DNA from 4 places in the Enterococcus sp. AZ103 genome. Region 3 is predicted to be linked to each of the others. Evidence: predicted binding sites of a transcription regulator. Region 3 holds the regulator's gene; each other region holds the start of a gene.
The links. Region 3 encodes NrdR, which represses ribonucleotide reductase genes. Its sites were predicted from a motif close to ACACNATATATNGTGT; they were not measured.

Region 1 (5,961 bases), 2.3 Mb from region 3:
AGATTGCAAGGTTGTTTCGATAAAGTTCGGTACGATATCACCAAACAAAGTATCATTTACCCAGTCAGTTCCAATGGCTCCGACAGTTTGAATCGCAATGTAATAGATTAACCACATAACTAAAGCAAAAATCGGTAACGCTAAAAAGCGATTCGTCACAATCCGGTCAATTTTATCTGATAATGATAATTTAAACTGGTCATCATCAACAACACATAAGGTTTTCAAGTCCGAAATAAAATTATATCTTTCATTAATAATGATGGATTCAGCATCATCTGCGATAATCTTTTCAGTAATATTAATGGTTTCTTCGATTTCTTTTTGCTGAATAGTGCTCAAATCTAATGCTTGGCTTGCTCGTGAATCCCGTTCGAATAATTTCACGCTGTACCAACGAGCATATTTGTCTTCAACGGTGCTACCTAAAATGGTTTCGATCTCATTTAAAGCAGCTTCAAGACGTTTATCATATTGGGGATAATTGATTTCTGCATTATTCTTTGCAGCTGCGATGGCTTCTTTGACTGCTTTATCAACATTTCGATTTTTTAAAGCTGATATGCCAATCACTGGTACACCTAAAGCATAAGATAATTTTTCTAAATTAATCTGCTTGTCACTTTTTTCCAAAATGTCCATCATATTGACAGCTACGACTGTTGGAATCCCTGTTTCAATTAATTGGGTCGTTAAATAAAGATTCCGTTCTAAATTTGTCCCATCGACAATATTTAAAATGACATCAGGTTCACCTGACAATAAGTAATCTCTAGCAACAACTTCTTCTGGTGTATAAGGTGAAAGAGAGTATATACCCGGCAAATCATCAATCGTAACATCAGTATTCTTTTTATAAACGCCACCTTTTCTTTCAACGGTGACACCCGGCCAGTTTCCAACGAATTGATTATTACCAGTTAATACATTAAAGGCGCTAGTCTTCCCACTATTGGGATTTCCGGCTAATGCTACATGTAGGTTTGCCATCACGCTTCCTCCTTCGCAATAATAATCATTTCCGCTTCAGATTTTCTCAAAGTCAATTCATACCCACGAATCCGAATTTCAATCGGATCTCCCAATGGGGCAAGTTTAATAATTTTAATCAACGTTCCTTTGGTTAAGCCCATATCCATTAAGCGGCGTTTCACTGCACCGGTGCCGTGGACATTTACGACAACCCCTTGTTCTCCTATTTTTAATTGATCTAAAGAAGACCAATGATTTCTTTCTTCTGTTATATCTTTCACATTAATACTTTTCAAAATAGTCTTATCAATTGCCACACGAGAATTGTGTAACAAGACAATACTATTATGCCCAGACTGACTCACAACGGCAATTTTCGAACCAATTACCATTCCGAGATCCTGCATCCGGCGCTTCATATCTGAATCTAATGTGACTGAATCAATTTCCACAACTTTATTCAAAGAAACATCTGCTAAAGTAGTCATCATTTTTCCGCCTAACTTTTTCAATTAATAATGAGAATCTTTCTCACTTAGATTAACTGGATTTGTGAACAATGTCAATATGAAACATAACTTTTTCTTAATCTTTTGAGCAGTAAATTTGACTTATTATTTCAAACTTGTTTAGAAAGGTTATTTAAAATTTTTTTGTTCGTAAAAAAAACATTCAATTTTTGTTTTTCAAATAAAGAAAGGGCTTTTCCATTGAATTCATCTGCTTTCATCATTTTTCCAAAAACACCAAGCCTTGTGTATCTCAAAAAACGAAACACTATATATAGTGTTTTTCGATTGACTTTTTCCCAACATCTTTTATACTGATAAGTGTAGAAAAAAAGGGGGAACATCCATGGTAAAAGTATATTCAAAAAACAATTGTATGCAATGCAAGATGACAAAACGTTATTTAAACGACAATCATATTAGCTTTGAAGAAATTAATATAGACAGCGAACCAACTGCTTTAGACTTCTTAAAAGAACAAGGTTTCCAAAGTGTACCTGTTACTTTTAATGGTTCAGACACAATTATCGGCTTTCGTCCTGACCAACTAAAAGCTTTAGCTTAATCAATAAATCTAAATGAATGACGAACTGAGATGAAAAGCGACTATTTTTGTCTCAGTTTTATTTATTACTATATATAGGAAAGAAGTGACGAAATGAGTCTGAAAAATCTAGGCGATGTGACCTACTTCAAACTTAATAATGAAATCAACCGTCCTGTTAACGGACAAATCCCATTAAATAAAGATAAAGAAGCTTTAGATGCATTCTTTAAAGAGAATGTTGAACCGAATACCCACAAGTTTTCTTCTATTAAAGAAAAACTTGATTTCCTAATTTCAGAAGATTATTTAGAACAAGAATTTATCGAAAAATATTCTCTTGCTTTTATTGAAAAATTATATGCATTTTTAGATGAACAGAATTTTGTCTTTAAATCATTTATGGCAGCCTATAAATTTTATTCTCAGTACGCTTTAAAAAGTAACGATGGCGACGAATACCTAGAGTCATATGAAGATCGTGTAGCTTTTAGTGCCTTATACTTTGCAGACGGGGATGAAAATCTAGCACTAGATTTAGCTGATGAAATGATTCATCAACGCTATCAACCTGCAACTCCTTCATTTTTAAATGCAGGACGTAAACGCCGTGGAGAATTGGTCTCTTGTTTCTTAATCCAAATGACTGATGATATGAATAGTATTGGTCGCTCAATCAACTCTGCTTTACAATTATCAAGAATTGGTGGCGGCGTTGGTATTAATTTGTCTAACCTCCGAGAAGCCGGTGCGCCGATTAAAGGTTATGACGGAGCCGCTAGTGGTGTCGTTCCAGTAATGAAATTATTCGAAGATAGCTTTTCTTACTCAAACCAATTAGGCCAACGTCAAGGAGCCGGTGTGGTTTATCTAGATGTCTTCCATCCAGACATTGAGATGTTCTTATCGGCTAAAAAAGAAAATGCCGATGAAAAAATTCGGGTTAAAACTCTGTCACTAGGTGTCACTGTTCCTGACAAGTTTTACGAATTGGCTCGTAAAAATGAAGATATGTATTTATTCAGCCCTTATGGTGTTGAAAAGGAATACGGTGTCCCTTACTCTTATGTGGATATCACAAAAGAATATGACAACATGGTAGCTAATCCCAACATTCGTAAAAAACGGGTTCGGGCTCGTGACTTGGAAAACGAAATTTCTAAATTACAACAAGAATCTGGCTATCCTTATATCATCAATATCGATACGGCTAATCGGGCAAATGCGGTTGACGGAAAAATCGTCATGAGTAATCTATGTTCAGAAATTTTACAAGTTCAAACACCATCTGCCATTAATGATCGTCAAGAATATGAAACATTAGGTACAGATATTTCTTGTAACTTAGGCTCAACAAATATTGTCAATTTAATGGAAAGTCCTGACTTTGGCAAATCTGTTAAATCAATGGTTCGAGCGTTAACTTTTGTTACAGATGCTTCAAATATTGATGTGGTTCCTTCTATTCAAAACGGCAATCATTTAAATCATACGATTGGCTTAGGTGCGATGGGCTTACACAGTTTCTTTGCTAAAAACTTGATGGTTTATGGATCTGAAGAATCAATCGATTTCACCAATATTTATTTCATGCTGTTAAATTATTGGACTTTAGTAGAAAGCAATCAAATTGCTAGAGAAAAGAAACAAAGCTTCTATAATTTTGAAAAATCAAAATATGCTGATGGCTCTTATTTTGACAAATATATAACTGGTGAATTCATGCCACAAACTGATAAAGTCAAAGAAATCTTCAAAGATATTTTTGTTCCAACTGCAGAAGACTGGGCAGCTTTAAGAGAGGCTATTAAAACAGATGGTTTGTATCACCAAAATCGTCTAGCTGTAGCGCCAAATGGTTCGATTTCTTATATCAATGATACCAGCGCTAGCTTACACCCTATCACTCGTTTAATTGAAGAACGTCAAGAAAAGAAAATTGGGAAAATTTATTACCCAGCACCATATTTAAATAATGAAACATTGCCTTATTATATGTCTGCTTACGATATGGATATGCGTAAAGTTATCGATGTCTATGCCACAGCGCAACAACATATTGACCAAGGAATGAGCTTAACTTTATTCATGCGTTCTGAAATTCCTCGCGGTTTATACGAATGGAAAACAGAAACTAAGCAATCTACTCGTGATTTAAACATCTTACGAAACTATGCCTTTTACAAAGGCTGTAAATCGATTTATTACGTTCGGACCTTCACTGAAGACGCAGAAGAAATCGGTTCAAATCAATGCGAAAGCTGCGTCATTTAGAAAGGAGAACCTCATGACAGAAACATATTATGAAGCAATAAATTGGAATGAAATTGAAGATGTCATCGATAAATCAACTTGGGAAAAATTAACTGAACAGTTTTGGTTAGATACCCGGATTCCTTTATCAAATGACTTAGATGATTGGCGTAAATTATCAAAAATGGAACAAAACTTAGTCGGCCACGTTTTTGGTGGTCTGACTTTACTTGATACCGTTCAATCAGAGACTGGGATGGATCAGCTGAGAGAAGATGTACGCACACCCCATGAAGAAGCCGTTTTAAACAATATTCAATTCATGGAATCTGTTCACGCAAAAAGTTATTCATCGATCTTCAGTACTTTAAACACAAAATCTGAAATTGATGAAATCTTCGAATGGACCAATACAAATGTATATTTACAAAAAAAAGCTGAACGAGTGAACGAAATCTACAAAAACGGTACACCATTAGAAAAGAAAATTGCCAGTGTCTTTTTGGAAACTTTCTTATTCTACTCAGGCTTTTACACACCACTATACTATTTGGGAAACAATAAACTAGCTAATGTAGCAGAGATCATTAAATTGATCATTCGTGATGAATCTGTTCACGGAACTTACATTGGCTACAAATTCCAACGAGGATTCAACGAGCTGCCTGAAGCAGAACAAGAATCATTGAAGGAATGGATGTATGATTTATTATACGAACTTTACGAAAATGAAGAACGTTACACTGAAGAATTGTACGATGAAATCGGTTGGACAGAAGAAGTCAAAACTTTCTTGCGCTATAATGCCAACAAGGCGTTGATGAACTTGGGACAAGATCCATTATTCCCAGATACCGCCGATGACGTAAACCCAATTGTCATGAATGGGATTTCTACTGGTACAAGTAACCACGACTTCTTCTCGCAAGTCGGTAATGGCTATTTGTTAGGCCATGTCGAAGCGATGGATGACGATGATTATTTGATTGGTTTTGAATAATATAGCGAACCAGGCAACTTCCATTTAGTGAAGTTGCCTGGTTTTTAGTTTAATTGTGCAGCAATCAAAGTCTTTGTATATTCATGCTGCGGGTTCTCTAAAATATCTTTGGTTTCGCCAACTTCAACAATTTCTCCTTGATACATCACTGCGACTCGATCAGCAATTTTTGAAACTAATTGTAGGTCATGAGAAATGAATAAGTAAGTTAAATGAAACTCTTTTTTTAAATCCAGCATCACATTAACAATTTGTGCCTGCAACGAAACATCTAAAGAAGAAACAGGTTCGTCGGCAATAACGAATTTAGGATTGGTTACCAATGCTCTGGCGATGACGACTCGTTGTTTTTGTCCACCACTTAATTGACTAGGGAAACGTTGAAATAAAGACTCGTCGATACCTACTTTTTTTAAAATATTGATCACCTGTTTTTCACTACTCAGCTGCTCCTGCCCTAAAGCTTTTAGCGGCTCCATCACAATACTAAAAATGGTCATAAAAGGATTCATCGCTGATTCAGGATTTTGAAAAATTATCTGCATTTCTTTTGGAGAACGCTTTACTTTTGTCTGATCAGTTTGATTTAAAAAAATGATATCTCCAGCAGTTGGTGCTTCCATCTTTAAGAGAAGCTTTCCTAATGTAGATTTCCCACTACCAGATTCACCAATTAAAGCAAA
Region 2 (5,961 bases), 1.1 Mb from region 3:
TTTAAATCAATTCCTCGCAGCTCGGCCCATTCTCTTGGCTGACCGGAAATAATCACTGGACTTTTAATTAAATCAGCTGTTTTTTCACAGTTGGTTAAGACATATAAGTGTTTCAACTCATTTTTCCAACTTTCGATCATGGCGATGGTTTCATCGACCCCTTTTGACATTAATTTGTCTAAAAATGTCGCTGAGATACCGACAGATTGGGCGCCAAGGGTCAGAGCTTTAAAGATGTCAAAGGCATTGCGAATGCCGCCAGATGCTAGAATATGTCCATCGTGAGAAAAACTTTTGGCTTCTAGTAGGGAGATCACAGTGGATTGTCCCCAATTGTCTAAATAATCAAATTCTCTTTTTTTGCGGCGGGTGTTTTCAATCTGTGTAAAACTGGTACCACCATTGCCAGAGACGTCAATATTTTTAGCACCTAAGGCTAATAATTGCTGAATCGTTTCACGGGTCATACCAAAACCAACTTCTTTAATAATAATTGGTTTTTTGATAGTGGTAAGAATTTCTTTTAGATTGTCTTGCCAATCACTAAAATCCCAATCACCCTCCGGCATGACAATTTCTTGTGGCACATTTAGATGGACTTGTAGACCGTCTGCTTGCATCATGTCGATGACTTTTTCAGCATCTTGGGCATTTCGACCTGCACCAACATTGGTTAGTAAGAGTCCATCAGGGTTTTCTTTGCGGACCACCGAGTAGGAATCAGCTACGGCTGGATCTCTTAAAGCAGCAGAAGCTGAGCCAGTCGCCATCATTAAGCCGGTTTCTCTAGCAATAATAGCCAAATTTTGATTGATCTCTTTGGTTTTTGGACTACCACCGGTCATAGCATTAATGTAAAAAGGAAAGTCTAAATGGAAGCCAGAAAATTCAGTCGAAAGATCAACATTTTCCAATTTAGCTGAAACCAATGATTGGTGAACAAAAGAGACTGCGTCAAAATCATTATTTGTTTTTGTGTGGTAAAAAGCTTTCGCTAAGGATACGTGTTGGTCTTTTCGATTCATCTTATTCTCCTAAATGATAGACATGTAACGGTAACGGTGTGATGCCAGCTTTTTCCCAAGCACTCATTAAGGGTAAAATACCGGCTTTTTTATCGACAATCACGATGCCGCAATCACCGCCGCCAGCACCAGAAGATTTAGCTGCACCATGATATTTTTCAGCTAAGTCGCAGAGCTTTTTCAGTTCTTCTGTTTCGATCACAACGTTACTAATCGTAGTTAATTGGGCTAATAATCTTCGGTTTTCCCGAATTTTTTCTTGAACAGCTTCGATATCACCTTGTTGGAAGTTTTCAATCATGGCAGTCACACAAGCGTTGCTGTCTTTTAGAAATTGTTGATAGGCATTTTCTTTTTCTTCCCGGGACTGATGAACTTGATCGACCAAGTCAGAAGTTGAAGCAGGAGAGCCAGTCCAACCAATCAATAAGCGCAAATCTTCCGGTGCTTCTAACGGCTCGATCCGCAAGCAAGGCCAGTCGCTGGCAATTAGATCCGTAATTTTTTGCTGTTTCAAACGTTCTAAGACCCAATCATGATCAAAGGTTGAGAAGGCTAACCAACCACCATAAACGCTAGCGGCAATATCACCACAGGAACCATTTCCTTGAACGTTTAAGTGAGCCAATGTGGCTAACTTGAATAATTCTAAGTTAGATAATTGTAAATCATAAAATGCATCTAAGGCTTTAACAGTGGAAACTGTCACGGCACCACTAGATCCTAGACCATATTTTCGTCCATTGGAATTATCCAACTCGCTAATCACTTTCAAATCAAAGAAGGCTAGTTGTTTGCCTTTTTCTAGGGCATATTTTTCGGTAAAGTGAATCGCCGCTAAAATATAATGGAAGGGATTGTCTCGAATATCTAAAACTAGTTCGCCTTTACGACGAGTCCAACGAATCGGCATATCACTATATTGGGCAGATTGAATAGAACCACTTTTTTTAGCGGCCTCAATTGTAACAGTGATAAATTGATCGATTGCTACAATAATCGCCGGGTGACCTGGTTCCACTACAGCATATTCACCAGCTATGTAAAGTTTTCCTGGTGCAGAAACTTCAATCATGGGTTCACGTCTTCTTTCGTTAAAATTTCAATTCCTGGCCCTGCATGGGCGACAACTAATTGTTTTTCTGGAAATTTTTCTTTTAAGGTCGCGATTAATTGTTCTTCATTTTTTCTCTCCAGTAAAATTTTTACATTTGGTCCAGCATCCATGGTTGAATAACAAGCAAAGCCTTCAGCTCTTAACTGTTGGACAAATTGCATGATGCGCAAACTTTCAGATGACCAATAAGTAAAAGGTGGATTTGCTGCTAAAGTAGTGCCATGCATTTTTAAAGAACTGGCTTCGGTCACTTCACCGAGGGCGGTAAAATCTTTTTCATGGATGGCTTTTTTAGCTTTGGCTAAATCATGAGGGACTGAATCCAACCAACCTTGATAAAAGGCTGAAGTTTCAACTGTTCTTTGCATGCCATCACGACTAGAAACGGCTTTTTCTTGGTCGTCAACAATCATAAAAAGCATTGTTAATTCATTCTCCCAATGATCAGAGGCAATCGGAACAGCATAAGAAGTTTGATCATCTGTGCCTTGCAGCCATTCAGCAAAACCGCCATAAATACTGCGACTGGCTGAACCAGATCCGCGTCTTGCTAGTCGAGACAATTCTTGGCTAGACAAATTTAAATTTAAAGCTGCACTGGTAGCGCCAGCTAAAGCAGCCAAGCCACTAGCAGAAGAAGCTAAGCCAGCAGCTGTAGGTACGAAGTTTTGACTTTTGATTGTTGCAAACTGTTTTACTTGGTGTTTATCTCGTAAAACATCTAAAAAATTACTGATCTTTGCGGTTGCTTTTTGATCTTGTAACTTTTCATCTAAATAAAACTGATCAGCTGGGAAATCATCTGAAAAAGTCACCGTTGTTTCAGTGTAAAAAGCATCTAATGTTAGCGATAGACTATTATTCATTGGCAGGACCAAAGCTTGATCTTTTTTCCCCCAATATTTTATCAGGGCAATATTCGTATAAGCGCGAGCTGTTCCACTAGACATGGGCATAGGCTCCTAATCCTTCTACCCAAGTATTATTGGCACCGGCAGAAAGTAATGTTTCTTGTAAACGATGGGCACTTACCTCATCTTGCGCCAGCGCGATCATACAGCCACCGCGACCGCCGCCAGTTAATTTTGCTCCTAACGCACCATGGGTCAATGCCGTTTCAATCAAATGGTCTAAGGCTTGATTACTTGTTCCTAAAGTTGTTAAAACATGCTGTGCTTGATTCATATAATCTCCTAAACGTTCTGGAGAATTAGTTAAAATGGCTTGTCGGGCTTGTTTAGTTAGTGAACCTAGTTTATGAATATGCGTGCCGATTTTTTTAGGCATTTTTTCCATTAAAGTTGCAACATCTTTGACAGCTTTACGGGTTTGTCCTTTGATACCAGTATCGGCTACAACTAAATAAGCATCCATGTTTAACTCAAATGGTTCGATCCCGATTCTTTTTTGATAAAGAATAGGTGATACGCCGCTGATAGTGGTAGCGTCGATCCCACTAGGATTACCATGAGCAATTTTTTCAGCTTGATTAACAAAATATAAGACATTTGCTTGTGTTGCCGGGATGTCTAACAAATCGAAAAATGCCCGGGTAATTGATACTGCCACAGCGGCACTTGAGCCCATCCCACGTTCTGCTGGTACAGTGCTATCTATTTTTAAATAAAAAGGTTGTTGGATTTTAAATTGTTTGATCATTTGCCAAATAAGCACTTTGACACTGTTCATGCTGTCAGGTGCTTGACCGATTGGTCCGGTAAAAAAGCTGGACTCAATCCAAGACTCGTTTACGGGATGAAAAGAGATAGTAGTTTGAATACCAGTCCCACTAAAAGGTAAAGCAATGGCTGGTTCCCCATAAACGACTGAATGCTCACCCATTAAAATTATTTTTCCACTGGCATAGCCGTGACCATTTTTTTTCATAATCATTCTCCTAGAAAATTGGCAAAGCTGCTTACCAATTATTTATGTTGAGAAGTCCTCTCAATAAATGCAATCTATCCTATTTTACTCATAGTTTGCGAACAAGTAAATGAAAGCTTCTTATAGAAGTAGTAAACTGAAAAATTTTTTAAACATTTCCTTAAAATATTGTAACAATTTTATTGATTGTTAAAAATTGACACCACTAAATGTTGGGGGTATATTAGATAAGTTGAAAGAAGAGACACTATATTTTGTATGAAACGAGTTGGAGGTTCATGAGTGTGATAGTATTAGCTGGAACGATTGGTGCAGGGAAATCAAGCTTAACGGAAATGGTTTCAAAACATTTAGGGACAGATGCATTTTACGAATCAGTCGATGATAATGAAGTCTTGCCATTATTTTATGCCAATCCTGAACAATATGCCTTTTTGTTACAAATTTACTTTTTAAATAAACGATTTGATATGATAAAAAAAGCGATGCAAGCAGATCATAATGTTTTGGATCGTTCGATTTACGAAGATTCTTTATTATTCCATCTAAATGCCGATCTTGGTCGGGCAACAGATACGGAAGTAAAAGTGTATGATGAGCTATTGAAAAATATGATGGAAGAATTGCCTTTTGCTGCCTACAAAAAGCATCCTGATTTGATGGTTCATATCAAAGTTTCCTTTGAAACAATGTTAGACCGCATCGAAAAACGGGGACGGGAATATGAACAATTAAGTTTTGACCCGACTTTATATGATTACTACCAAGAATTAAATAAACGTTATGACCAATGGTTTGATAATTACAATGAAAGTCCAAAAATTCAAATTGATGGTGATGCACTTAATTTTGTCGAAAGTAAAGAAGCCGAAAAAATGGTTTTAAAAATGATTGATCAAAAATTAGCCGAAATTGAAAGTGCTGAATGGGCAAAAGAAGCATAAAAAAGTCGTTGAAATTCATTTTAGAATTTCAACGACTTTTTGTTTGAATTATTATGCAGCTGGATTTAATTTTAGTTTGTCGTTACTTTTCTTTTCTAAATGCTTACCTTCAAGGTAAATGAGCGCAAAGATAATAATCGGGAACCACAAAGCTTTGTTACCAAAATTAGAGGTTAATAATGTACCTAGCCAACCACCAAAACCGAACCCTAATAAAATTAGAGAATATAAAGCTGATTTTTGGAAGGCCCCAGCTTGTTTAAAGAAGCCCTTCATAAGATAACTAAAAGCATTTTGAACAACTAATGTCACGGCAACATTACCATAAACTAAATCTTGACCAAATTTATGGAACGCATTGCCTTGCATACCAGATATGAAGGAAATGATTATACAAATTGTCATAGTCGATAAATTGCTTGTTGTGATATTTAATGATAGTAAAAATAAGATAATAATTTCAATAATTAAAACTTTAAAAGACCAGTCTTTGGAATCTTCTCTTTGGATAACTGCTGTAATCGCTGCGCCAATTCCAAAAGCTAGAATAGTTGCTGCAACTGTAAAGAAATGCGACCAGTTTTTAGTTGCTAATGTTTGTCCTAATAAGATAATGTTCCCAGATTGAACAGTACTAAAGACTTTTCCAATAAAGTACGTATAGCCATCCATACCACCAGCTGCTACCGCAAGTAAGAATGCAATAATAGGGAAAGACATGTAAGGTTCGTTATTGTGTATATCGTTATTCATTTTGTTGATGTCCTTTCTTTGTCAAAAATATTTACGCTGACCTTAGTTACTAAAGCCAGCGTAACAAAATGAGCCACTTTTTTTAAAAGACGTCTTTGGCGTTTAAGCCGTTGCTATCTTCTGATTCGAAAGGATTGTTGCTGGTATGTTTTTTGACCTCTTGATTAATTTTATCTTGATCAAACCAAATAACTGGGCTTGGTGTTTCTTCTTGTGGCAAGCTTTCGACAAACTC
Region 3 (5,961 bases):
AGATAATTATCATACTGCTGACGTTGTTGGCGTGTCTTGGAGCAACCAAAATAAGATTTATGTTACGAATAATCATTTGGATTTATTTGAATCCCCGGTATTTAAAAGTTGGTTAGAGTCAACAAATGGAAAAAAAGTTTACGATGCAAAGCGGACATATGTTGCTTTGAATCGTTTTGTCACGAAAACTGAAGGTATTAACTTTGATGTTTTACTGGCAGCCTATCTGCTAGATACAAATGATAACAGTAATGATATCGCTGGTGTAGCTCAACATTATGGTTTTACTGAAATTCAATCAGATGAACAGATTTATGGTAAAGGGGCCAAAAAAGGCTTGCCGGAAGATCAAGAAGTGTTCTTTAATCATTTGGCACGAAAAATTCAAGCCATTAAATTTTTGAGTCAAAAACTTGAAAGTGAATTGGAAGAAAAACAACAAGATCGTTTATTTTATGAGATGGAATTGCCATTATCTCGGATTTTAGCCGAAATGGAGATTACTGGGATTACAGTTAATGCCCAAACTTTACAAAATATGCGAGGCGAATTTTCAAAGAGACTACAAGAAATTGAGCAAAAAATCTATGAAGAAGCTGGTGAAACCTTCAATATCAATTCACCAAAACAATTAGGTGTGATCTTATTTGAAAAAATGCAGTTACCAGTTATTAAAAAAACAAAAACCGGTTATTCAACCGCTGTTGATGTTTTAGAACAATTGAGAGAACAAGCACCAATAGTTGACGATATTTTGAACTATCGTCAAATTGCTAAAATCCAATCAACATATGTTGAAGGCTTATTGAAGGTGATTCAATCAGATAATAAGATTCACACTCGTTATATTCAGACTTTGACTCAAACTGGTCGCTTAAGTTCAGTTGATCCTAATTTACAAAATATTCCGATTCGCTTAGAAGAAGGTCGTAAAATTCGTCAAGCTTTTGTTCCCCGGGAAAAAGATTGGCTGATTTATTCTTCAGATTATTCACAAATTGAATTGCGGGTATTGGCTCACATTTCTGGCGACAAGCATTTGATTCAAGCATTTAAGGATGGCATGGATATTCACACAAGTACGGCAATGCGGGTATTTGGTGTAAAAGAAGAAGATGTAACACCAAACATGCGTCGTAACGCTAAAGCGGTGAACTTTGGGATTGTTTATGGAATTTCTGATTATGGCTTGTCACAAAATTTGGGAATTACTAGAAAAGCAGCACAAGAATATATTGACACTTATTTCGAAAACTATCCTGATGTAAAAAGATATATGGAAGAAAGTGTTCGAGAGGCAAAACATCAAGGCTATGCAAAAACACTTTATAATCGTCGCCGTTACTTACCAGATATTAACTCAAGAAATTTCAATATTCGTTCTTTCGCAGAGCGGACAGCGATCAATACTCCAATTCAAGGAAGTGCCGCTGATATTCTTAAGTTAGCAATGATTGAACTGTCTAAACGATTAGCCAAAACAGATCTAAAAGCAACCATGTTATTGCAAGTGCATGATGAATTGGTTTTTGAAGTACCAGAAAATGAAGTCGAAATGCTAGATAAATTAGTCAAAGAAGTCATGGAAAATACTGTATCATTAAATGTCCCATTATTAACAGATAGTAGCTGGGGAAAAACTTGGTACGAAGCAAAATAAAATAAAAACACTGTGACAACAAATTTTACAGAAGAAATCCGAACATTATAGTGTTGGTTTTGGGATCTAATAAGTCATTTTCAAAGAATGACAATCTTTAGTAGCTTTACTGATTTTGATTCAGATGTTTAAAAACTGTTTAGATTGTTGTCCCAGTCTTTTTTAACTAGGAAGTGTTGAAATGCCAGAACTACCGGAAGTTGAGACCGTCAGAATTGGTTTGGAAGCATTAGTAAAAAATAAAACAATTAAAAAAGTAGAGGTTTTTTGGCCTAGAATTATTGAATCACCAGAAGTTGAACAATTTGCAATCGAATTAATTGGTGAGACAATCCAAGATGTTAAAAGACGTGGAAAATATTTAATTTTTGAATTTGATGATTTTGATATGGTCTCTCATTTAAGAATGGAAGGAAAGTATGAATATTTTCCTGAAGAGACTGTTTTGGATAAACATAGTCACGTGCGTTTTATTTTCACTGATGGTTCTGAATTAATTTATCACGATGTAAGAAAATTTGGACGAATGGCTTTACTACCGAAAGGACAAGGTGAAAACTATAAAGGAATCCTTCAATTAGGTCCAGAACCAACAACTGAAGAATTTGCCTTCGCGCCTTTCTATCAAAAATTACAAAAATCAACCACCATGATTAAGCCATTATTGCTCAATCAAAAAATTGTTGCTGGTTTAGGCAATATTTATGTTGATGAAGTATTATGGTTAGCCAAAATCCATCCTATGCAGCCAGCAAAATCAATTTCAAAGCAGGCCGCAAAGAAACTGCATCAGGCAATTATTACTGTTATCTCAGAAGCAAAAAAAGCTGGTGGAACAACTATCCGTACCTATTTGAATGCTTTAGGCGAAGCAGGTCATTTCCAACAAAAGTTGAATGTATATGGCCAAACCGGACTGCCTTGCAAAAGGTGTCAAACACCGATTATTAAAATTAAAGTCGCTCAAAGAGGTACCCATCTTTGTCCCCATTGTCAAAAATTAAAGCAGGTGAAGATATGAGTTTTGTATTAGGCGTGACTGGTAGTATTGCTACTGGAAAATCAACAGTCGTAAATGTATTTAAAAATCATCAAATTCCTGTTGTTGATGGCGATGTGGTGGCTAGAGAAGTAGTGGAGCCTGGTACCGAGGGATTAGCGGCAGTTGTCGAAAAATTTGGTGAAGATATTTTATTAGCTGAAGGTGGTTTGGATCGAAAAAAATTAGGTGATTTAGTTTTTAGTCAGCCAGATGAAAGGCTAAAATTAAATGAAACCATCAAACCATTTATTAGAAAAGAAATTTTACGTCAAATTGAAGAGCTAAAGAAGAAATCCCCTTTAGTTATTGCAGATATTCCTTTACTTTATGAAGCTCACTATGAAAAAGAATTGGACGTGATTGCTGTAGTTTATGTTAGTCCTAGAATTCAGTTGGAACGTTTGATGAAAAGAAATAACTATACCGAAAATGAAGCCTTTAATCGAATCAACAGCCAATGGTCAATTGATGAAAAAAAACAAAAAGCAGATATCGTATTTGACAATCGTGGTACGATAGAAGAAACGAAACAGCAAGTTGAAGATTGGTTAAAAAAACAAAACTTTATCAGTTAATGCGTATTGTTAGATCTTTAACCGCTTTTTTTCATAATTTTGTTATGGTAAACTTTAGTTAAATCTTCAGATAAAATAAGAGGTGAGTAAATGCGTTGTCCAAGATGTAATCATAATAGTTCACGTGTGATAGATAGCCGTCAAACAGATGACAATCGTGCCATTCGTCGTCGCCGAGAGTGTGAAAATTGTGGGTTTCGTTTCACCACTTTTGAAAGAATTGAAGCCGCACCGCTATTAGTTGTGAAACGTAATGGTGATCGTGAGGAATTTAGTCGAGATAAAATTTTACGCGGTTTAATCCGTTCAGCCGAGAAAAGACCAGTGGCGATGGAACAAATGGAACAAATCGTCGATCACGTAGAAAATCGTGTCCGAAGCATGGGAGAAAATGAAGTTTCAACGAGTTTGATTGGTGATTTTGTGATGGAAGATTTAATGGAAGTAGATGAAATTGCTTATATTCGTTTTGCCAGTGTTTATCGTCAGTTTAAAGACATGTCAGTCTTTTTGCGAGAATTACAAGAAATTGTCGATAAAGCGAAATCTTCTAAGCCAGAAGAATAGGAGAAATTTAAGTGGAAGAAATCAAACCCACAACTTTTTATACAGTTTATGGGGTGCCACAATTAGATCAAAGTAATCAACAGGCATTACTATATCTTTATCAGCCAATCATTGGTAGTCAAGCACTGGCTCTCTATTTGAATTTAAATGCTGATATTACTTTAACTGGAAAAAGTCAGGAAATAATGCACACTGATTTGTTGTCAGCAATTGATCTAGGCTTACCAAACATGATTAAAGCTCGTGAAAAATTAGAAGGCCTAGGTTTATTGGAAAGTTTTGAAAAAAAAGATACTGAATTGGGCTTACAGCTAGTTTATCAATTGCATACCCCCATGAAACCAGAAACTTTTTTTCAAGATCCAATTATGAGCTACTTATTACTTAACAAAATAGGTGAACGCCGTTATCAAAGATTGGTTGATCGCTTTAAACCCGCCAATTTTAATAAAAAGGGTTTAAAAAATATTGCGAAAACCTTTCGAGAAATCTATAATATTCAAGAATCCAACTTTGAAGCAAATGCTGAAGTATTAAAGCAAACGCAAGATATGTTTGTAGAAGAGACCTTGGATAAAGGATTTGATTGGGAAACATTTAACCACTTGATTCAAAAATTTAAAATTCACTTGAATGATCAAACAAAAAAAGCGATTGAAAGCTTGCATATTATGTATGCAGTTAACGAGATTGAAATGGCCGATTTTGTCGGTAAAGCTTCAGTCGGTGAAACGCAACATGTAGATTTAAACTATTTACGACAATTGTTAGGTAAACAAGATAAGCCCTCAGAAGAAAAACCAGTAAAAGTAAAGCCTGAGTCTTTTACAAAAGGTGAAGCAAGATTGTTGGAGGAAAGTAAAAAATTTCCACCGGTTCAGTATTTTAAGGCAATCAAAAAACAAAAAGGGGTCAGTACGCAAAATAATGAATTAAAATTAATTGAAAAAATGCTGACCCAACAAAAATTGACTTCTGGCGTAGTTAATATATTAATTAATTATGCGCTAGTCGTCCAAAAACAAAGCTATTTAAATGAAAATTATATTACTAAAATTGCTCAGGACTGGTCAGCTCAAGGCATTGATACCCCTGAAAAAGCCATCTCGCGTTTGAAAAATAATAATCAAAAGTTTGTTAAGAAAAAAAGTTCCACTAACTTTTCACAACGGAAAAATTTCCAAACACGGACAGAGGCACTGCCCGAGCATATTAAGCAACCGCCAGTTGAAAGTTCCTTAAGTGAGGAGAAAACGGCTGAATTAAATCGAAAATTAGCACAATTTTTAAATAAAGAGGGTGATAATTAATGGAAGACGTAGGAAAAGAACTGACACAAATTATTAGAAGCCGTGGGGTAGCTGGTCGTTATCAAGAAATGATGCAAGAAGTTTTACAGGATCCTGATGTAAGAGCATTTATTGAAACCCATAAACAAAAACTAACGCAAGCAGATATTGAAAAATCTTTTGCAAAACTTTACGAATTCGTGCAAGAAAAAAATAAATTTCTAACTAATGATCCTACAATGATTGCACCAGGTTATGAACCACGCTTAAATTTAAATTTCCATTTCATTGATGTCACTTATGTTCCAACAGATGAATTAGTTCGGATTCAGAAGGAAGCAGAAATCCGTAATCGGGTTAATTCTTTAGATATGCCAAAAGATATTCGAGAAGCTTCGATTCGTAATTTTGAAGTTACAGCTGGTCGAAGCGAGGCCCTCGAAGCGGCCTTAGATTTTATCAATGGATATGTTGAAAATCCAAAAAATTTTCACAAAGCCTTGTTTTTAGTAGGTACATTTGGTGTTGGAAAAACTTATTTGCTTGGCGCAATTGCTCATGAATTAGCGGCTCAAGGTTTTGAAACTACTTTGTTGCATTTTCCTTCCTTTGCCGGAGAAATGAAACAAGCCATCTCCAGTGATAGTGTCGGCGACAAACTAGATTCAGTAAAAAAGGCCCCAATCTTAATGATTGATGATATTGGTGCAGATTCTATGAGTGCATGGATTCGAGATGATATTTTAGGTGTGATTTTACAATATCGAATGCAAGAACAACTGCCGACCTTCTTTTCTTCTAATTTCAATATGGACGAATTAGAAACAC
Region 4 (5,961 bases), 2.2 Mb from region 3:
GTGTAATCAACACTTGCGAAATAGCTACAGTAGCCTCAGTAGGTCCGTAAGTATTAAAAATTTTCGCATTAGGGAACCGACGTAACAGTTCTTCTGCCGTTTTCCGTGTCAGTTCTTCGCCACAAAATTGAAAAATTTCAAGGGACGGTACATGTTCTCCATCAAAGTCTTTTTCCATTAAACAAATATCCATGAAAGACGGCGTCGACACCCAAATATTCAAATCTAGACTAGGTAGAAATGAAAATAATTTAGGAAAATCATTGATAATTGTTTTATCCATCGGTACCAAAGTACCACCACTAGTTAAAGCCGGATAAATACTCATTACTGACAAATCAAATGAGTATGGTGCCTGTGACAAAAATCGTTTTCCCGAAGCAATACCAAAATCTTGTAGATCCCAATTTAGGAAGCTGCTTAAATTATCATGACTAATCTGCACTCCTTTGGGCACACCAGTTGTACCGGAAGTGAAAATGATATAGTAATTTTCGTCACGAGTTACCGGTGTCGCTACAAAATTCTCTACTTTTGCTTGAAAAATTTGTTTCAAATCAAAGGGAGTCACGATAGTTAACTCTGTCTCTAATGCACTAGGCCAATCATCAACTGCGATAATCAATTGCGGTTGTGCCACATTCAAAATTAATTCAACTCGTTCTTGTGGTGTATTGGCTTCAATAGGAATATAGGCTACTCCTGTTTTTGAAACGGCTAAAAAGGCTGCTAACATTTCAAATTCTAATTCACCGTAGACGACCACTGGTGCTTTTGTTTTCAAATGATGCTGTAAAAAACTTGCCAAACTGTCCGAAGATTGTCGTAGGGTTTGATAAGTAAAACTTTCTGTCTCTGATTGATAAACTAAATTATCAGGAAATTCTTCCGCTAGGGCATCAATCGTTGCCACAATATTCTTCATAATAAACCCCTCCCCTAAAATTCGTTATAGATAAAATTCCCACCTTGAATACTCTTGTAATGATATAAATAAATCAAAACTAGGAAGATGGCAAAATAGAAAAGCGTACGACCAATAAAGCTCAGCCAATATTTCGTCTTGGGTTTATTTAGCCAGACTTTCATTTTATCTACCTCCTTATTGATACTTATTATAATCTCTTCAAAGAACAGCTCCATTGATTGTCCTTACACAATAAGCTGGTCAACGAACGTTTTTGTCACATCAAAAAAACGATCCGAAATAACTTCGAATCGCTTCAAAATATTTTTATTAAATAAGCCGTTTTTGATATTGGCAAATCCCCCAGTAAAATATGAAGTAAATAATTAACAAAACACCACAGAAAAGATAAACAAACCAATAGCTAGCATTAGCCACCAATTGTTGAAAAACTAGGATAGCAAAGCAACTATGCAGTAAACCAATCGCCGCAGTTGGGAAAAATACTACAAAATTTTCACGATAAATTTGTTTAACTAAATAATTGTTAGGAATACCCATCTGTTTTAATAGCTTAATCCGATCGCGTTTTTGCGGTAAGTCAGATAATTGTCGCATACTTGCCGTACTAGCCATCGTCACAATAAAAGTCACCACCACAAAAGTCATCATAAATAGCAATAATCCCACTTGATTTCTAGTTGAACGATAGATTTCTGATTTTGAGACGTAATTAATCCGGTAAGCCGCATTTTCTTGATTCTCTTCCGTTCTGGATACTTCACCGCTTAATTTATTATTATGCCATTCTAAATTTTCTTTAATTGGATCAATCCATTTTGAAGTCAGTTTTTGATCGATGATTTTTTGTAAAACCATCGTCTCATTATTAGCTACATTAACTGCAGCTAATTTGTACGAAACACCAGAAATAGCTTGGTAAGTTTCATCTGAAACAACAATAATCTCTTGCCCTAAGCGTAAACTCGTATCACCTAAGTAATTAGTCTCCACTCCTTTTACCTGCAATACCCGATCGGCTAAATGAATCTTACTACTATATTTTATATAATCCTTTAAAATTGATTGAACTGGTGTAAACATAATTGCTTGATTGCCAGACAAATCAACTTTTGCTAACTGTGGATTTATTTTTCTAAAACGAAGATAATTTGATTGACTGATTAAATCAAAAAGTTGTGGCTTTTCATCGGTTCCTTCACCAACAATCCGCAATGTTTGCTGACCACCCACTAGTTTAAGGCTTAAAATAGTCGCTTGATAGCCACTTAACTGGCTGACTTCATTTTTTATTGTTTGATAATTTTCTTGATCAATCATTAAAGACACTGGTGCAAATTCCCGAATATTATTCATTGATAAAGAAACTACTGCCGTCGTCGCGCCTAAAAATGCCAATGCTAAACCCAATAAAATCGTCATTGTTCCAGCTAAACGCCAATTTTTATAGTAATAGGCGAGGTTCTCACTGCGAGTCAATATTTTTAAATCACGATAAACACTGTCTACTTTTCGTTTTTGGTAATAGGGTAAAGTACAAGCAAAAAATAAATAGGTTCCAATAATACAAATAACAAAAATAATCAGCATGATTACTAAAATCGATTCCACTAAATAAAATTTTCCAACCGCTATTTGAACAATTCTTAAAAAGAAGATGGCGCTCCCCCAACCAACAGCCAAGAAAACAATCCCTAAAATTGCAGTGATTTTCTGAAATCTTTTTTTTCGATTTAATTGAGGAAAAGAAATTTTCTGATTTTCCCAAGAAAATTTAAAACTAGAAACTAACCACAACGTTTGAATTGCTACTAGCAGTAATAAGAAAATTAAAACTGTAGCTGTTGAGGTGATGGCTTCAAATGAAACAAAAAAATCAACTGCGATATTCAATCCCATTGCAAAAACTAAGATCATACTTAATAATTTTGAAAAAAGCATTCCTAAAGCAATCCCAATAATAAAGGAAATCCCCCCTAAGAGTAGCAATTCAAAGGCAAACCATAGATAGATTTGATAAAATTTCAAGCCAAACAAATGAAAGATTGAAATGTCTTTACGGCGATTTTCGATAAAAAAACGATTGGTCGTCAACATGAAATAAACTAAGATAAAGACAATTGCCACAATGCCCAAAGTTAAAACTGAAACTACCTGAGCATTGTTCCCAGCTGTTTGGATAATCGGCTGCTCTTTGGTAATCGTCACAAAAGAATAATAAAGCATCACGGCAAAAATCATACTAACTAAAAACAATAAATAGTTGCTTAACTGTCGAACAAAACCACGCCACATTAATTTAATCAGCATTGGCGCGCCCTCCTCCTCCAATCGTTGCTTGCATATCAATCACTTTTTCAAAAAATTCTTTACGAGAAGATCGTCGGACAATTTCAGAGAAAAAACGACCGTCTTTAATAAACAAAACCCGATTACAATAACTAGCGGTGTAAGGATCATGAGTCACCATTAATATAGTTGTGTTTTCCTGTAAGTTGATTTCGGCTAGGTAATTTAAAAACTCAGTAGCCATCTTAGAATCTAGCGCACCAGTAGGTTCATCCGCTAACAAGATTGGTTGTCGCGCCACTAAAGCTCGAGCCGCAGCAGTCCGCTGTCTTTGCCCCATCGAAACTTCTTCAGGATAATGATCTAAAATGTCATAAATTCCTAATATTTTCGCCAGTTCCTCAACTCTATTCATCATTTCATCCGTAGATAGTTTTGAAACTGTCAAAGGCAAAACAATATTGTCTCTTAGTGTCAGACTATCAATCAAATGAAATTCTTGAAATATAAAACCTAGATTCTCCCGCCGAAAATCGGTTAATTTGTTTTCTCGCATGCGAGTGATATCCTGCTGATTGATTCTCACTTGACCCATCGTTGGAGTGGCGATAGTGGCCAGTATATTCATTAAAGTAGTTTTACCGGCACCACTAGGACCCATGATGCCAACAAACTCACCTTTTTCAATTGAAAAATTCAAATCATCTAAAATAGTCATTTTATTTTTTCGATTACCAAAAGTTTTAGTAAGATGTTGCACTTCAATTAATTTTTCCATTGATTTATCCTTTAAATTTTTTCTTTATCGTATCACAGAATGGCATTAGTGGAATCTTTTTCGAATTTTAAAATAAAGATAGCAATAATTAATTAATCTTTCAAAAAAGCCTATGACTATCAGTTTTCATTGATTTTACAAGGAAATGCAAACACAATATATAGTGTTTTATTTGGTACAATTAAAATATACACCACTATATCTAGTTGAATCTTTCTGAAGATTATTATAAGATATATTATGAATTATTTAGAAACGGAGTGGTTGGTATGATGGAAATTCGCAACAATGATACTTTTGTCGCAACTTTTCAATCTTCTTTGGGAGAGATGAAAGTCATCAAACGCGATGGTCGCCAAACAATATTTGATGACCAAAAAATTTATGACGCATTAATTAAAGCACAGGCAAAAATTCAAGGGAGTCTTGATCCTTTATCTCATGTAAAAATTCAATCAATTGTTGAAAAAGTAGATGCAGAAATCGCCCAACGTTTTAATCGGGATATCAAAATTTATGAAATTCAAAATATTGTGGAGCACGTCTTGTTGGAAAACAATCAATATGACTTGGCGCAAGAATATATTAATTACCGCACCAATCGTGATTTCCAACGAAGTCAAGCCACTGATATTAACTTTACAATCAGCAAACTAATCAATAAAGATCAAACTGTCGTTAATGAAAATGCCAATAAAGACAGCGATGTTTTTAATACCCAACGAGATTTAACAGCTGGGATTGTCGGCAAATCAATCGGCTTAAAAATGTTGCCACCTCATGTTGCTAATGCCCATCAAAAAGGCGATATTCATTACCATGACTTAGACTATCATCCGTATACACCGATGACTAACTGCTGCTTGATTGACTTTAAAGGGATGTTAAATGACGGCTTTAAGATTGGGAATGCCGAAGTAGAAAGTCCAAAATCAATCCAGACAGCAACAGCGCAAATTTCGCAAATTATCGCTAACGTAGCTTCTAGTCAATACGGCGGTTGTTCTGCTGATCGCACCGATGAATTACTAGCACCGTTTGCTGAATTAAATTATCAAAAACATTTAAAAGATGCGGAAGAATGGATTGAAACACCTAGTCGTCGTGAAGAATATGCCAAAGCAAAAACTAAAAAAGACATTTACGATGCGATGCAAAGTCTAGAATATGAAATCAATACTTTATTTACTTCTAATGGTCAAACACCTTTCACTTCGTTAGGTTTTGGTCTAGGAACTTCTTGGTTTGAAAAAGAAATTCAAAAAGCCATTTTGCAAATTCGAATTGAAGGCTTAGGTAGTGAAAAGCGCACAGCTATTTTTCCTAAACTAATCTTTACTTTAAGAGACGGTGTCAATTTAAAACCGACAGATCCAAATTATGAAGTTAAAGAATTAGCATTAGAATGTGCCGCTAAACGGATGTATCCAGATATTTTAAATTACGATAAGATCGTTGAATTAACAGGCAGTTTTAAAGTACCAATGGGTTGTCGTTCTTTCCTACAAGGCTGGAAAGATGAAAGTGGCGAAGAAATTAATGTTGGGCGTATGAATTTAGGTGTTGTCACCTTGAACTTACCACGAATTGCCATGGAAGCTGGCGGCGATCAAGATAAGTTCTGGTCTTTATTAGAAGAACGCTTAGCTACAGTCAAAGATGCGATGGTTTTCCGTGTAGATCGGTGTAAAGAAGCAAGTCCAGCTAACGCGCCAATTCTTTATCAATACGGTGCTTTTGGTAAACGACTAAACCGCAATGAATCAGTTGATGAATTATTTAAAAATAAACGCGCAACTATTTCATTAGGGTATATCGGCTTATACGAAGCAGCTTCGGCTTTCTTTGGCGGTGAATGGGAAAATAATTCAGAAGCCAAAAAATTCACTTTGGATATCTTAAAAAATCTGAAATTGCATGCAGATGCTTGGGGTAACGAATATGGCTATCATTTTAGTGTTTATTC

Region 1: a site for NrdR is predicted at 1,747-1,762, ahead of nrdH (glutaredoxin-like protein NrdH). Genes of this name have one in related genera too.
Region 2: a site for NrdR is predicted at 4,274-4,289, ahead of ID741_RS06275 (deoxynucleoside kinase). Genes of this name have one in related genera too.
Region 4: a site for NrdR is predicted at 4,147-4,162, ahead of nrdD (anaerobic ribonucleoside-triphosphate reductase). Genes of this name have one in related genera too.

Annotation. Positions count from the first base shown of each region.
Region 1 is NZ_JBIOSI010000001.1:95,998-101,958, forward strand. Features, by position in the region: gene feoB (ferrous iron transport protein B) at 1-990, opposite strand, end outside; gene ID741_RS00470 (FeoA family protein) at 990-1,460, opposite strand; gene nrdH (glutaredoxin-like protein NrdH) at 1,828-2,046, shown strand; gene nrdE (class 1b ribonucleoside-diphosphate reductase subunit alpha) at 2,140-4,299, shown strand; gene nrdF (class 1b ribonucleoside-diphosphate reductase subunit beta) at 4,313-5,278, shown strand; gene ID741_RS00490 (ABC transporter ATP-binding protein) at 5,323-5,961, opposite strand, start outside.
Region 2 is NZ_JBIOSI010000001.1:1,208,040-1,214,000, forward strand. Features, by position in the region: gene fni (type 2 isopentenyl-diphosphate Delta-isomerase) at 1-1,025, opposite strand, end outside; gene ID741_RS06260 (phosphomevalonate kinase) at 1,027-2,100, opposite strand; gene mvaD (diphosphomevalonate decarboxylase) at 2,097-3,092, opposite strand; gene mvk (mevalonate kinase) at 3,085-4,029, opposite strand; gene ID741_RS06275 (deoxynucleoside kinase) at 4,308-4,973, shown strand; gene ID741_RS06280 (YoaK family protein) at 5,025-5,726, opposite strand; gene ID741_RS06285 (cupin domain-containing protein) at 5,809-5,961, opposite strand, start outside.
Region 3 is NZ_JBIOSI010000001.1:2,353,263-2,359,223, reverse strand. Features, by position in the region: gene polA (DNA polymerase I) at 1-1,660, shown strand, start outside; gene mutM (DNA-formamidopyrimidine glycosylase) at 1,842-2,681, shown strand; gene coaE (dephospho-CoA kinase) at 2,678-3,277, shown strand; gene nrdR (transcriptional regulator NrdR) at 3,368-3,844, shown strand; gene ID741_RS11785 (DnaD domain protein) at 3,856-5,154, shown strand; gene dnaI (primosomal protein DnaI) at 5,154-5,961, shown strand, end outside.
Region 4 is NZ_JBIOSI010000001.1:142,982-148,942, forward strand. Features, by position in the region: gene dltA (D-alanine--poly(phosphoribitol) ligase subunit DltA) at 1-925, opposite strand, end outside; gene ID741_RS00715 (teichoic acid D-Ala incorporation-associated protein DltX) at 940-1,089, opposite strand; gene ID741_RS00720 (FtsX-like permease family protein) at 1,238-3,238, opposite strand; gene ID741_RS00725 (ABC transporter ATP-binding protein) at 3,228-3,995, opposite strand; gene nrdD (anaerobic ribonucleoside-triphosphate reductase) at 4,268-5,961, shown strand, end outside.